2 regions of the Kribbella sp. NPDC051620 genome follow, and region 1 is predicted to be linked to the other one. Evidence: riboswitches for the same ligand, from Rfam matches in the RefSeq annotation. Region 1 holds a riboswitch; the other holds the start of a gene.
What was found. A riboswitch is a leader RNA that binds a small molecule or an ion and turns the genes downstream of it on or off. The one in region 1 is predicted to bind S-adenosylmethionine.

Region 1 (7,416 bases):
ATGCCGAACTGGTCGAACACCTCGGTGAGCTTGCCGACCACCGCGTCCGACGCCTTCGTCCGGGCCTTGTGGACCGAGCCGGGCTTGAGGATCTGCCCGTCGGGCAGCGTGTAGGTGATGTCGCCGGAGAGGCTGAGTTGCTCGACCCGTTGCGGCAACGGCGTGTGCGGCGGCGGCTCCGGAGCCGGTTCGGGCTCCAGGTCCTTCTTGGAGCCGGCCTTCATCGCACCCGCGACGGCACCGTAGATCGGCGGAGCACCGGCCGCGGCCGCGGCGGCGCCGTCCGCGTCGACGTCGTACGGCTCCTCCTCCGGATCGATCGGAGCCTTCTTGCGGCCGCGCTTGTTGATCTCGCGGCCTTCGAGCACCGGCGAGTCGTACGGCTTGACGGTCGGCTCGCCGTCGTCGTCCAGGGCGGCCTTCGCGCGCCGCTCCTTGCGAGTCAGACGGACGGTGTCGTCAGCAGCCGCGGCCACGGACGGCGCGTCGGCCGGGAGCTCAGTACGTCCGAGCAGTACGTCGAATGCGGCACGCACCCGCAACGGGATCGCGTAGATCGGAGTACCGGTGACTACGAGGGCGCCGAAGAGGGCGAGCAGGACGAGTAGCGGCGCTGCGACGTACTGGGTGAGCAGGTCGGACAGGAGCGAGGAGACGACGTACCCGATCGCTCCCCCGGCGTCCTGCAGCCGGCCGTCGGACGGGTTGCCGGGACGCGGCAGCCCGTTGGCGATGTGAACCAGACCCAGTACTCCGAGGGAGACGGCCGTCCAGCCGATCACCTGGCGTCCGGCCGGGCCGTTGCGGTCCGGGTGACGCATGGTGCGCAGGGCGATGAACAGGAGCATCAGCGGTACGGCCCAGCCGAGCATGCCGACACTGCCGCCGACTGCCACCCGGATGCCCTTGCCGACCGCGCCGGGCATGTCCCACCAGATCGCGGCGGCCACTACGAACGCCAGGCCGATCAGGGTGAGGCCGGCGCCGTCACGGCGGTGGGCCGGGTCCAGGTCGCGGGCGCCGTGGCCGATGCCGCGGACCATGCTGCCGAGCACGTGGGCGATCCCGATCCAGACCTTGACCAGCCCTCTGGCGAGGGCGAGCATGGCGGCCGCGAACGGACCCGCGCTGCTCGCTTTGGGCACGGCCGTGCGCGCAGCGGTGGAGCCACTGCGCTTCGTGCTCTGCCCACGCTTCTGGGCGCCTGACGGACGGGAGCGGCCACCAGCCGCCGAGCGGCCCGATGCGGGGCTGCTGGCTGCCGACTTCCGCGCCCGCGCCGGGGAAGACGTGCGGGTCGCCATGTCTAGCAGGCTACCCCGACTACCACTCGAGTCACACGTGTCACACGCCGATCACACCGCCCCATCCGTAGCGTCACAGCCCCACGCGGCCGGGCGTGTCCCAGCGGCCGCAACGCAGGCCTCAGGCGCCGGTCACGCCGTCCAGATGTTCGCGGAGGAGGTCGGCGTGGCCGCAGTGGCGGGCATACTCGCCGATCAGATGGATGTAGATCATCCGGAGCGAGGACACCTCGTCACGGAAAGTGAACTGCTCATCCAGAGAATGGCCTTCGGCGGCCTTGTCTGAAAGCGCCCATTCGTCGATCAGGGCTTCGTACTCCGCCTGTGCCCGGCCTGCGTCGATGAGTTCGAAGTCCGCGTCCTTGCCGAGAGCCGGATCGAACACGGGCGCAGCCGGATTGTCGCCCGCGAAGTGGATGCGGAACCAGATTCGTTCGACCTTGGTCGCGTGCCGGATCAGGCCGAGCAGGGAGAGGTTCGACGGTGGCAGCGGGCGGGCGGCCAGTTGCTCGGCGGTCAGGCCGGCGCATTTGTACAGCAGCGTGGTCCGGTGGAAGTTCAGGTAGCCGGCGAGCAACTCCTGCTCGGGCGCGACGAGCGAGCCCTCGGGCCGCTCGACCTCAGGTGCGATCCAGGTCATCCGCGCATCCTCCCCCAGCGGTCACCCCGCGAGCCATTGCATTAAGCAACAACCCGGAAAAGCACACTCACCCACGCCTGGCGTCTCACGATACGTTCGAGTATCCCAGCCAATGAGATGGCTGCTGGCGCGAAGGCCGGATCGTTGGCTACGGTCTTGGGCAGGTCATGAGTGTCAGCGTCAAGCCCCGGCTCGCTGGCCGGCAACCCTCCACCGCGGTGGGGTGCCCCGGGTGAGGACCCGGCCGTTCGGATACCCCGATTCGGCAAGTGCGGACCACCCGGGAGCAGAACCATGTCGATCCTCTCCATCCTCGAGCCTGCCAACGCCGCCGTGACCACCCGGCCGGCCCTCGCCAAGCTCACCACCGGCAACATCCCCGCCACCGTCGCGAGCGACCTGCTGGTCCCGCTGGCCGACGGCCGCGTGACCGACTACGCGAACTTCGACCACGGTGCGAGCGCGCCGTGTCTGGAGTCGGTGCGAGCGGCGGTCGAGGCTGCCCTCCCGTCGTACGCGTCGGTGCACCGTGGCAACGGCTACGCCTCGCGCATCACCACCCAGTGGTACGAGCGGGCTCGCGCCGAGGTTCACGGCTTCGTCGGTGCCCGCGAGGACGACCAGGTGATCTTCACCCGGCAGACCACCGACGCGCTCAACCTGCTGGCTCGCGCCGTACCGGCCGACGCGACCGTGATCGTGTTCGAGTCGGAGCACCACGCGGCCCTCCTCCCCTGGCCCGCCGAGCGCACTACCAGGCTCGCGGCGCCCACCAGCCACACCGGAGCGGTCACCGCAGTCGCCGACGCACTGCGCGCCGCACCGGAGGGCCCGCGCCTGGTCGTCATCACCGGCGCGTCGAACGTGACCGGCGAGATCTTCCCCATCGCGGAGATCGCCGCCGTCGCCAAGGCCCACGGTGCCCGCGTCTGCCTCGACGCCGCGCAGCTCGCACCGCACCGCGTGGTCGACATCCAGGACCTGGACGTCGACTGGGTGGCGCTCTCGGGCCACAAGCTCTACGCCCCGTACGGCGCCGGCGCGCTGATCGGCCGGGCTGACTGGCTCAACGCGGCCGACCCGTACCTGTACGGCGGTGGCGCGACGGCCGCAGTGACCGGCGACACGACCGTCTGGAACCAGGGCCCGGCCCGGCACGAAGGCGGCTCCCCCAACGTGATCGGCGCGATCGCACTGGCCGCCGCGTGCGCCGCGATCACCGAGCACCGCGAGGCGATCGAGCAGCACGAGCGCAGCCTGCTTGCCCGGCTCCGCACCGGCCTGGCCCAGATCGCCGGCGTGAACACGTACGACATCTTCGGCGCCGACGCCGACCGAGTGGGCACGGTCTGCTTCACCATCGACGGGGTCAGCTCGACGCTGGTGTCTGCGGCGCTCTCGGCGGAGTACGGGATCGGCGTACGGGACGGCAAGTTCTGCGCGCACCCGCTGGTCGGGCACCTGCTCGCCGACTCGCCGGAGGCAACCGCAGTCCGCGCAAGCCTCGGATTGGGTACCACCCGCGAGCACGTCGACCGCCTCGTCAGCGCGGTACGCGCCCTGGCCACCAACGGCCTGACCACCGAGTACGACGAGACGCCGCACGGCTGTCAGCCCCACAACGACCCCCGCGACCTGGTCGCGCCCAAGATCTGGTGAATCACCCCGCACTCGCCGACCGCCTGAGCCGCTCCACCGCTCGGTGACTGGCTGAAGACCACAGACGTGGCGAGTGCAGGACCTAGTGGTGAGCGGCAAACGCCTAACGGTCCGGACGGTTGGCCAGCCAGGCAGCGATCTGGCTGCGCGAGCTGAAGCCGAGTTTGTCCAGGATGTGCACGACATGCGATTCCGCGGTCCGTCTGCTGATCACGAGTCGGAGCGCGATCTCCTTGTTCGTCAGCCCCTGGGCCACCAGCTCGGCCACCTGATACTCCCGATCACTCAGCGATCCTGCAGCGGCGGCCACCGGCCGCGGTGCCGGTACTGCGGCCGTGCGCCCGGCGACGAACGTCATCGCCTCGTCGAAGCCGGCCGCGGCCGCCGCTGCGCCACGCCCGAAAGCCGCCCGGTACCGGTCGTTGCCCAAGGCATCCGTCACCTCACGCTCACAGGCGTCGTGAGCGTCACTCATCCTCAACGAGCCGAGCAACCGCTGCCCGCCACCCATCGGCCACACCTGGTGCGCGACCCCGAGCAGCTCGGCAGCGCGTTCGGCCCGGCCCATCGCTGCAGTGGTCCAGCACAGCAGCTCCAGCCAGGTCGCTGCGCCCAGTACGTCATTGAAGAGGGCTGCAAGCCTGACTGCCTCGATCAACCTAGCAGTCGCTTCAACGTACGAGCCCTGCATCCATTGAGCCAGCGCGCACGCGTAGAGCAGGCCCCCACGTGCGTACTGCTCCCCCGTCTCGTCGCAACGCTCTAGTGCCCGCTGGGCGAGTGCCATACCCTCAGCTAGCCGTCCCTGCCAGATCTCTGCCTGGGCCGTAGCCGAATGGAGCTGCAGCAGGAAGCTACTGGGTTGATCCAGCGCCTCCAGCCGGCGGATCGCCTCATGGAAGAGCGGTGTCGCCTTCTCGATCTCGCCGGTCAGGAAGTAGTAGGCACCGAACACGAAGACGGTGTGGGCGAGCATGTCAGCGTCGTCGTGCTCACGCGCCCAGCTGTCGGCCTCCGCGGCGTACGCGTAGATCGTCGCGGCCTCGCCCATCAGGCTGAGGGCGAAGGACAGGATGCCAAGAGCAACGGCCCGGTCCCGGCTCGGCTCCGGGTTGAGTTCCAGTGCTCGCTCCAGCCAGAGCTTGCCCTCGGCAGGATGACCGCAGAACAACCAGTCGAAGTGCAGCACGACCACGAACCGCAGGAAGACCACAGGGCTGCTAGAGCTGTACTCCAGAGCCGCCCGGAGATTGGCATGCTCGTCCCTGCACCAGGCCTGCGCCTCAACCTGTGCCGTACTGCGACGCCAGTCCTCACTCCACATCGCCGCGAGCCGCAGGTAGTGATCCCGATGCAGAGCCTGTACCGCGTCTGCCTGGCCCGCCTCCCGAAGCCGCCGAAGCCCGTACTGCCGAACAGGCTCCAACAGCCTGAATCGACCCTGCTCGCGCTGCACGATCGACTTGTCCACCAGGCCGGCCAGAACGTCCAACCCACCGCCAACCGCCTCAGCACCGGTTAGGTCGAAGCCGGCAAAGACCGAGAGCCGAGCCCAGAGCTCCTGCTCCTCAGGACTGCACAGGTCATAGCTCCACCCGAGCGCTGCGCTGAGTGACTTGGACGAGAGACCGTCCAACCGGTCCAGGAGCTCGGAGACCGACAAGACCCGCAACCAAGCAGCAGCCAGCTCGACGGCCAGCGGGATTCCGTCGAGCCGCCTGCAGATCTCGGCAACGGCAGCCCCGTTCACCGAGTCGACCACGAACCCAGTGGACACAGCAGCGCCACGATCGGCGAACAGCCGCACAGCATCGGAGGCGAGCTCACCGACGGCCAGTGGCGGCACGGCGTACACATGCTCGCCTTCAACACCCAGCACGTGCCTACTGGTAGCCAGGACCCGGATGCCCGGCGCTGCCGGCAGCAACTCAAACACCAGGGCAGCACACGCCGCAGCGAGGTGCTCACAGTTGTCGAGCACCACCAGCAGCGACCGATCACTCAGGTAGTCGGTCAACCACGCAACGGGATCCTCATCGGCATCCCGCAGCCCCAGCGCTACCCCCACCGTCCTGGCGAGCAGCGCCGGCTCACGCAACGCGGCAAGCTCCACCAGCCACACACCGTCAGGAAACGTCCGCCGAACCTGTACTGCGGTGCGCAACGCGAGGCGGGTCTTGCCCACCCCGCCGGGACCGGTGAGCGTGACAAGGCGGCTGGTAGCGAGCAGTGCCCTGACATCCAGCAACTCTTGGCGCCTGCCGACGAAGCTGGTCAACTCCGCCGGCAGGGTTCCCATGCTCCGAATCTAATCCAGATAGTGCTTCAGGTCAGCCGCCGCGTGCCGGTACTCCGCCTGGGTGGAAGGTAGTTGCCGGATCGGCGTAAGCAACGCCATGTCGTGGATCTGCCCGACATATTGCACAGAAATGACGTCCACCCCGGCCTCGTCGAGCTTGTGTCCGTAGGCCTGCCCCTCGTCGCGCAGCGGGTCGTTGCCGGACGTGTGGATGATGGCCGGGGGCAACCCGCGCAACTGGTCGACCCGAGCCTGCAGCGGAGCGGCGTACGGGTTGTGCCTGGTGGCCTCGTCCGGGGCATAGATGTCCCAGCCGAACTTCATGAAGTCACGGGACAGGAACCGTCCGTCCGCGAAGTCCCGGTACGACTCCGTGTCCAACTCAGCTGAGGTGGCCGGGTAGAGCAGCAACTGGACCTTGATCGACGGACCGTCGTGGTCACGCGCGTAGAGCGTCAGCGCTGCGCTCAGGTTGCCGCCGACGCTGTTACCGGCGACAGCGAGCCGCGCTGCATCGAGTCCCAAGGCAGCGCCCTCCGAGGCGACCCACTGCAGCGCAGCGAACGCCTCTTCCAGCTGGGTCGGGAAGACCGCGTCCGGGATCGGCGTGTACTCGACGAACACGGCCGCGTACCCGGTGGCGATCACCAGGTCCCGGGTCAGCGACTGGTGGTTGTCGAAGTCGCCCGCGATCCACACGCCGCCGTGCAGGAACAGGATGACCGGCAACGGCCCGTCGACACCCGAAGGACGCTGGATGTAGACCTTGGCGCTCACCCCGTCGACGGTGATGTCGTGCTCCGTGACATCGACCCCGCTCAGGTCGGGCGGCGCGGTTGCCTGCAGACCACGCAACACCCCACGAACCTGGTCGCCCGGCAGCAACCAGTACGGGTCCGGGTTCTTGTTCACCTCGGTCAGGAACTCCCGGACCCGGCGCTCGATCCTCAGGTCGGTACCGGCGTCCGGGACCTCGATTGCGCTCATCTGACTTCTCCCTGCTCACGGTGGGGACTGGTGGCCCGAGTCCAGCACCAGTCCCCGTGAGCGGGCATCCGTCAAAATACCGATCGCGCAACTACGGCTGGAGTCCCGTGTGGTGGGCGGCGAAGGCCAGTAGGTCGGCCCACTCGGAGGCGACCATCGCTGCCGGCTTGCCGAAGCCGTGGCCGGTGTTGACCTCGATCCGGGTCAGTACCGGTTTGTCCCCCGCCTGCACGTGCTGCAGCGTCGCCATGAACTTGTGGCTGTGCAGCGGCACCACCCGGTCGTCGTGGTCGCCAGTGACGACCAGGGTCGCCGGGTACGACGTACCGTCGTGCAGGTTGTGCAGCGGCGAGTAGGCCAGCAGGTCCTCGAACTGGGTCGGGTCATCGGGCAGTCCGAAGTCGGATGCCCAGGCGGCGCCCACAGTGAAGAGGTGGAAGCGCAGCATGTCCATCACGCCGACGCCGGGCAACGCCACCGCGAACAGGTCCGGCCGCTGAGTCATCACCGCCCCGACGAGCAGCCCG
Region 2 (7,416 bases), on a different contig from region 1:
ATTTCGGCGCCGATGGCGTTTGTGGCGGCTGGGTTGTTGCTGGGGCTGTTCGTGGAGCGAGGGCGGGTCAGTCCGATCAGTGAGTCGGGGCTGACCGAGCATCTGGCCGAATTGACCATCCTGATCGCGCTGATGGGTGTGGGGCTGGCGATCGATCGGCCGATCGGGTGGAAGCGGTGGGCGGTGACGTGGCGGCTGCTGCTGGTGGCGATGCCTGCTTGTATCGCGGCTGTCGCCGGAGTCGGATGGCTGGTCGGGTTGGCGCCGGCGACGGCTTTGCTGCTGGGCGCGGTACTGGCTCCGACCGACCCGGTGCTCGCGTCGGACGTACAGGTGCAAGGGCCGACGACCGGGGAGGGGGCCGAGCCCGAGGAGGATGACGAGGTGCGGTTCGCGCTCACCTCGGAGGCTGGGCTCAACGACGGGCTGGCGTTTCCGTTCATCTACGCCGCGGTGTTCGCGGCGACGAAGGGAGCGGTCGGCGACTGGGCGCTGGAGTGGTTCGCCTGGGACCTGATCGGCAAGACCGTGATCGGTGTCGCGATCGGAGCCGGCGCCGGCTGGTTGCTCGGCAAGATGGCCTTCTCCGCGCCGTCGCGCACTTTCCGGCTGGCCGATTCGCGCGAACCCGTGCTGGCACTGGCGACGACGCTCGGCGTCTACGGCCTCACCCAAGTACTGCATGGCTACGGATTCGTCGCCGTCTTCGTCGCTGCCCTGTCGCTCAGGGCCTCCGAGCGCAGCCACGATTTCCATGAGGAACTGCACGGATTCATGGAGCAGCTGGAGCACATCCTCACCTGGGGGATCCTGCTGCTGCTCGGCGTAGCGATCACCGGTGGCCTGCTCAAACCCCTGACCTTGGCAGGAGCAGCGATCGGCCTGCTCCTCGTGCTGGTACTACGTCCGCTCACCGCCTGGCTCGCTCTGGCCGGTACGCCGATGCGCCGGTCCGAACGCTGGGTCACGGCGGCGTTCGGAGTACGAGGGGTGGGGTCGGTGTTCTACCTGGCCTACGCGGGCGCCGACTTCGGCACCGACCTGCCCTGGCTGTGGGCCACCGTCGGCTTCACCGTCGTCCTGAGCGTCGCCGTCCACGGGGTCGCCGCCACCCCACTCATGCGGATGCTCGACCGCCGCCGTGGCCGATGAGATCGACTGTCTCGCATGGTGGGAACGGAAGACACAATATGGACCCGATTGGGTAATCTCGGCAGGGCTCATCCAGAGGGACTGAGGGAAACGGCCCGTTGAAGTCCCGGCAACCCTCCCCGTGCGGCGGCTCGATCCGAGACTCCGGCGGCGGAACGGTGCCAAATCCGTCCTGTGCCGAGATCCGGTGCGGGGAAGATGAGGAGGGAAAACTCCGTCATGAGCCTGAGTACCGCCGCCACCACCCACACCATCCGTGAAGGTGCCTTCGGCAACGGAACCCATCTGAGCTGCCGCGCCTGCGGCGCCAAATCCGAGCTCGGCCCGTTCTACGCCTGTATGGAGTGCTTCGGCCCGCTCGAGGTCGGGTACGAGTTCCCGACCATCACGCGTGAGCAGATCGAAGCCGGACCCAAGAACATCTGGCGGTACCAGCCGCTGCTGCCCGTCCCCGTCGACGTGGCCAGCTTCCCGAACACCGAGCCCGGCTACACCCGGCTGATCGACGCCGGCAACCTGGCCCGCGAGCTCGGCCTGCGCAAGCTGTGGGTGAAGGACGACTCGGGCAACCCGACGCACTCGTTCAAGGACCGGGTCGTCGCCTCCGCTCTGAGCGCCACCCGCGAGCTGGGCATGAAGGTCTTCGCCTGCCCCTCCACCGGCAACCTGGCCAACGCCGTCGCCGCGGCCGCCGCCCGGGCCGGGATCCGCTCGGTCGTGTTCATCCCGCAGGACCTCGAGCGTCCCAAGATCATCACCACGGCCGTGTACGGCGGCACGCTGGTGGCCGTCGAGGGCAACTACGACGACGTCAACAAGCTGGCCTCCGAGATCGCCGGTGAGGAGGAGGGCTGGGCGTTCGTGAACGTCAACGTCCGCCCGTACTACTCCGAGGGCTCCAAGACGCTGGCCTTCGAGATCGCCGAGCAGCTCGGCTGGCGGATCCCGCAGCAGGTGGTGATCCCGGTCGCGTCCGGTTCGCAGCTGACCAAGATCGACAAGGGCTTCACCGAGCTCGGCAAGCTGGGCCTGGTCGACGCGACCGACTACAAGATCTACGGCGCCCAGGCGACCGGGTGCTCGCCGGTCGCGCAGGCGTTCCGCGACGGACATGACGTGGTGAAGCCGGTCAAGCCGGACACCATCGCCAAGTCGCTGGCGATCGGCAACCCGGCCGACGGACCGTACGTGCTCGACGTGGCCCGGCGGACCGGTGGGGTGATCGAGGACGTCAGCGACGAAGAGGTCATCGAGGGCATCCAGCTGCTCGCCCGGACCGAGGGCATCTTCACCGAGACCGCGGGCGGGGTGACGGTCGCGACGCTGAAGAAGCTGATCGAGACCGGGCAGATCGATCCCGACGCCGAGACGGTGATCATCAACTCCGGCGACGGGCTCAAGACGCTCGACGCCGTGGCCGACCGGGTCGGCCCGAAGGTCACCATCCCCGCGTCGTACGACGCCTTCGTGAAGGCGGGTCTGCAGTGAGTGTCAGCGTCCGTGTCCCGACCATCCTGCGCCCCTACACCAAGGGTGCCTCCGAGGTCTCCGTCGAGGGGGCGACTCTGAGCGAGGTGCTCGAGTCCCTCGACACGTCGTACCCGGGGATCAAGGGCCGGGTGCTCGACGAGTCCGGCGAACTCCGCCGCTTCGTCAACATCTACGTCGACAACGACGACGTCCGCTTCTCCGAGGGCCTGCAGACCACGATCAAGGACGGCGGCCAGGTCTCGATCATCCCGGCCGTCGCCGGCGGCTGAGCTTCCTCAACTGAACGAACCGCCGGGTGACGTCAGCCGGTGCGCGGGAAGGTCGTGATCCGCCCGCCCACCTTGATGACGTCCCCGGCGGACGCGAACCGGCCCTGCGTCGTGGAGACCTGGCCGTGCTCGGCGCCGTCGCTGATCAGGGTGTAGCGCTGGCTCTTGCCTCCCACCGCGTCGACGACGGTGGTGTGCGCGATCGCCGTACCGTCGGAGGACTGTTCGATCGACGCTTCGACCTGGTCGCCGCGCCCGGGCACGTCCACCAGCTTGCCGGTGGTCGTGTCGGCGATGGCAGTAGCCACGACGTGGTGGTCCCGGTCGCGCTGCTCGACCGCGACGTACCGGCCGTCGACGCGGCTTTGAAGCGCCACCGACCATCGGCCATCGAGGGGTACCTCACGCAGGGTGCCGGTCCCAGGGTCGAGGAAGACGGTTTTGGTGCCGTACACCGCCCGCGCTCGTCCGTCGACCACATCCAGTGTCTCCAGCCCGTTGAGCCGTCCGAACGGAGTCGACCAGGGTTGACCGCCCGCGAGGGGAGTGCCCTTGGCGAGCCGGTGGCCATCCTTGGCGTAGGTGAACTCGACGAACGTCTGGCCCGCGATGACGAAGTCGCTTCGGGTCGCCCGTACCGCGGTTGCTACCTGACCTGTACGCACGTCGAGTACCGCGGTCGGCGCCGACCCCGAGGCGTTGCGCACGGCGATCCAGTCGGACCGAGCCACCCAGCGGTTGGGGCGGTAGGAGCCTTGCCCGCCTGACCCCGCGGTTGCTTCACCGGCGTGCGTCCACAGCTTCTTGCCGGTCGCGAGGTCGATTCCTGTCGTCGTCTTGTCGCCGGTGAACACCACCACGGTGTCGTTCGCTGTGAACGGTTCCTGCCGGCCGACGTCCTGGCTCCACCGGGTCTTGCCGTCGGCGATCGAGATGACCGCCGCCCGGTTGTCGCGCTGAGAGCTGCCGCTGTCGTCGAACAGCAGCACGGCATCGGTGCCGAGCTGTTTCCAGTCGGTGCTGCCCGAGCCGCCGAAACCGTTCTTCCACAGCTGGTTGCCGTCGTCGATCGCGCGGCCTTGCACCTCGCCGGTCTGCTGGTCCAGCGTGACGGCGAGCTTCTCGTCGGCCGCGATCAGGCGGACGTCCGGCTCGACCTTCCAGCCGGACGGGGTCATCGGCGGGATACGGACCACGAGTATCCCGGTGACGACCAGGGCCACGGCGGTGAGTACCGCGGCGCTGCGTAGTACCGGGCGGGTCCGCAGGAACGCGACCACCAGCGCGATCGCGCCGACTGCCAGCGTGGCGATCCACACCGGCCAGCCCCAGTCGAAGACGATCGTCAGGACGCCGAGAACAGCGGCTGCCGCGAGTACGACGACCGCCGCGACGGTCCGTCGGCTCGCCGGCCGGTGCTTGCTGTCGGCAACGGTGCTGCCGGCAACGGTGCTGTCGGGCATGCGGCCCTCCCTCGGGGCGGAGACGGGACGGCCAGCATGCCAAACAGGGAGGTCGGGCCGGTCAGTCGGTACCGGACTCCATCGCGGCGCTGTCGAGCAGGGCGTCGTCGGGGTTGGGCTCGCCGCGGGAGGCGATCGCGTCGGCGCCGCCGGTGGTCATCTCGCCGATCAGGGTGGTCTCGCCGAGCTGGTTGGTCTCCGCGCCGAGCAGCTGGGCGTGGGCGGTGCCGATCAGGCCCAGGCCGGCGTACTGCTCGAGCTTGGCGCGGGAGTCGGCGATGTCCAGGTTCCGCATGGTCAGCTGGCCGATCCGGTCGACCGGGCCGAAGGCGGAGTCCTCGGTCCGCTCCATCGACAGCTTGTCCGGGTGGTAGCTGAACGCCGGGCCGGTGGTGTCGATGATCGAGTAGTCCTCGCCCCGCCGCAGCCGCAGCGTGACCTCACCGGTGATCGCCGAGCCGACCCAGCGCTGCAGCGACTCGCGGATCATCAGCGCCTGCGGGTCGAGCCAGCGGCCCTCGTACATCAGCCGGCCGAGCTTGCGGCCCTCGTTGTGGTACGACGCGACCGTGTCCTCGTTGTGGATCGCGTTCACCAGCCGCTCGTACGCCGCGTGCAGCAAGGCCATCCCGGGCGCCTCGTAGATGCCCCGGCTCTTGGCCTCGATGATCCGGTTCTCGATCTGGTCGGACATCCCGAGCCCGTGCCGGCCGCCGATCGCGTTGGCCTCCAGCACCAGGTCGACCGCCGAGCCGAACTCCTTGCCGTTGATCGTCACCGGCCGGCCCTGGACGAAGCCGATCGTGACGTCCTCGGTGGCGATCTCCACCTCGGGGTCCCAGAACTTCACGCCCATGATCGGCTCGACCGTCTCGATCCCGGTGTCCAGGTGCTCGAGCGTCTTCGCCTCGTGGGTCGCGCCCCAGATGTTCGCGTCGGTCGAGTACGCCTTCTCGGTGCTGTCCCGGTACGGCAGGTCGTGGGCGACCAGCCACTCGCTCATCTCCTTGCGGCCGCCGAGCTCGGTGACGAAGGCGGCGTCCAGCCACGGCTTGTAGATCCGCAGCTTCGGGTTGGTCAGCAGGCCGTACCGGTAGAACCGCTCGATGTCGTTGCCCTTGTACGTCGAGCCGTCGCCCCAGATCTGCACGTCGTCCTCGAGCATCGCCCGGACCAGCAGCGTGCCGGTCACGGCCCGGCCGAGCGGGGTGGTGTTGAAGTACGCCCGGCCGCCGGTGCGGATGTGGAACGCGCCGCAGGTCAGCGCGGCCAGCCCCTCCTCGACGAGCGCGGCGCGGCAGTCGACCAGCCGGGCGATCTCGGCGCCGTACTCGCCGGCGCGACCGGGGACCGAGTCGATGTCGGGCTCGTCGTACTGCCCGATGTCGGCGGTGTACGTGCAGGGGACCGCGCCCTTGTCGCGCATCCACGCGACCGCGACCGAGGTGTCGAGCCCTCCGGAGAAGGCGATGCCGACCCGTTCGCCGACGGGCAGAGACGTGATGACCTTGGACATGAGAATAAGTATGCATTGGTCTGCATGATCATGCAAACCGGGTGGATAGGATGGCCGGCATGCGCGCTGTTGTGATCCGCCAGTACGGCGTACTGCCCGTGGTCGAGGAAGTCGCGCCGCCTGTCGCTGAGCCGGGTGGGGTGGTGCTGAAGGTCGAGGCGACCGGGCTGTGCCGGAGTGACTGGCACGGGTGGCAGGGGCACGACCCGGACATCGTGCTGCCGCATGTGCCCGGGCATGAGCTGGCCGGGACGATCGCCGCTGTCGGTTCCGGGGTTTCCGGCTGGGCGGTGGGGGATCGGGTGACGTCGCCGTTCATCTGCGCCTGTGGGTCGTGCGAGCAGTGTCTGGCAGGCAATCAGCAGGTCTGTCTTCGGCAGCTGCAGCCGGGCTTCAACTACTGGGGTTCGTTTGCGGAGTATGTCGCTTTGCCATTTGCTGCGGTCAATCTGGTGCGGCTGCCGGATTCGCTGGACTTCGGTACCGCCGCTGGGTTGGGGTGCCGCTTCGCTACGTCGTTCCGGGCTGTGCGGCAGGTCGGGCGGGTGGGAGCTGGGGAGGACGTGGTGATCTTCGGCTGCGGTGGGGTGGGGCTGTCCGCGGTGATGATCGCGGCGGCCCTTGGTGCTCGGGTCATCGCCGTCGACACCAACCCTGCGGCTCTGGAGCTGGCCCGCTCCTACGGTGCGGCCGATGTGGTGCTGTCGTCGGATGACGTAGTACCGGAGCTACTGGAGCTGACCTCTGGCGGAGCGCAGGTCACGATGGACGCCCTAGGGTCCGCTGCCATCGTCCAATCAGCATTGACCGCCTTGCGTCCGCGAGGGCGGCACATCCAGGTAGGTCTGCTACCGGGCGGCGTACAGCTCGATGTTGGCCGGTTGATCGGCCAGGAGCTCGAGTGGCTGGGCAGCCACGGCATGCCCGCCCACGCCTACCCCGAAATGCTCGCCCTAGTCGCCACCGGCAACCTCACGCCCGCCAAGCTCATCACCCGAACAATCACCCTCGACGAAACACCAGCCGCCCTAGCTGCCCTCAGCAACGGCACCCCAGCCGGCGTAACAGTCATCAAGCCTGATCTAGCGAGTTAGAGGCGGATTAGGTAGACGGTGGGTGGGCGGCCGGTTCGGCCGTGTTGTTGGCTGCCTATGGGGTCGGCCAGGCCTGCTCGTTCCAGGCGTTTGAGGACTCGGCGGGCGGTGCGGAGTTGGACTGCCAGGTGTTCGGCTACGTCTTGGGTGGTGAGGCCGTCGGGGAGGGTGGCGACTAGTTCGCGCATGCGGGAGAGGGTTTGGGTGTTGAGGCCTACCCGGCGGGCTAACAGCGGGAGGGACTCTGGGGCGCGGTCGGGGGCCGGTTGGTCCTGGTCGCTGGAGGGTTCGATGACTATTTCCACGTCGTCGGACATGGAGACGACACCGGCGACGGGGCCCATGGAGGCGGCTCGGCTGACTGCCCGGCGGGCCAGGGCTTCGGCTTCGGCGGCGGTACGGCCTACGCCGAAGCCGACTCGGGCGGTGGC

Region 2: linked by a shared signal. The riboswitch ahead of thrC (threonine synthase) and the one ahead of ACIA12_RS09795 (aminotransferase class V-fold PLP-dependent enzyme) in region 1 are both predicted to bind S-adenosylmethionine.

What each region holds. Positions count from the first base shown of each region.
Region 1 covers NZ_JBITDB010000002.1:547,059-554,474, forward strand. Annotated here, with positions in the region: gene ACIA12_RS09785 (DNA translocase FtsK 4TM domain-containing protein) at 1-1,304, opposite strand, end outside; gene ACIA12_RS09790 (DinB family protein) at 1,426-1,944, opposite strand; SAM riboswitch class IV at 2,108-2,222, shown strand; gene ACIA12_RS09795 (aminotransferase class V-fold PLP-dependent enzyme) at 2,239-3,603, shown strand; gene ACIA12_RS09800 (ATP-binding protein) at 3,707-5,902, opposite strand; gene ACIA12_RS09805 (alpha/beta hydrolase) at 5,912-6,889, opposite strand; gene ACIA12_RS09810 (prolyl oligopeptidase family protein) at 6,981-7,416, opposite strand, start outside.
Region 2 covers NZ_JBITDB010000009.1:146,705-154,120, forward strand. Annotated here, with positions in the region: gene ACIA12_RS37335 (cation:proton antiporter) at 1-1,152, shown strand, start outside; SAM riboswitch class I at 1,218-1,357, shown strand; gene thrC (threonine synthase) at 1,372-2,640, shown strand; gene ACIA12_RS37345 (ubiquitin-like small modifier protein 1) at 2,637-2,912, shown strand; gene ACIA12_RS37350 (PQQ-binding-like beta-propeller repeat protein) at 2,945-4,375, opposite strand; gene argG (argininosuccinate synthase) at 4,437-5,891, opposite strand; gene ACIA12_RS37360 (zinc-dependent alcohol dehydrogenase family protein) at 5,951-6,985, shown strand; gene ACIA12_RS37365 (helix-turn-helix domain-containing protein) at 6,982-7,416, opposite strand, start outside.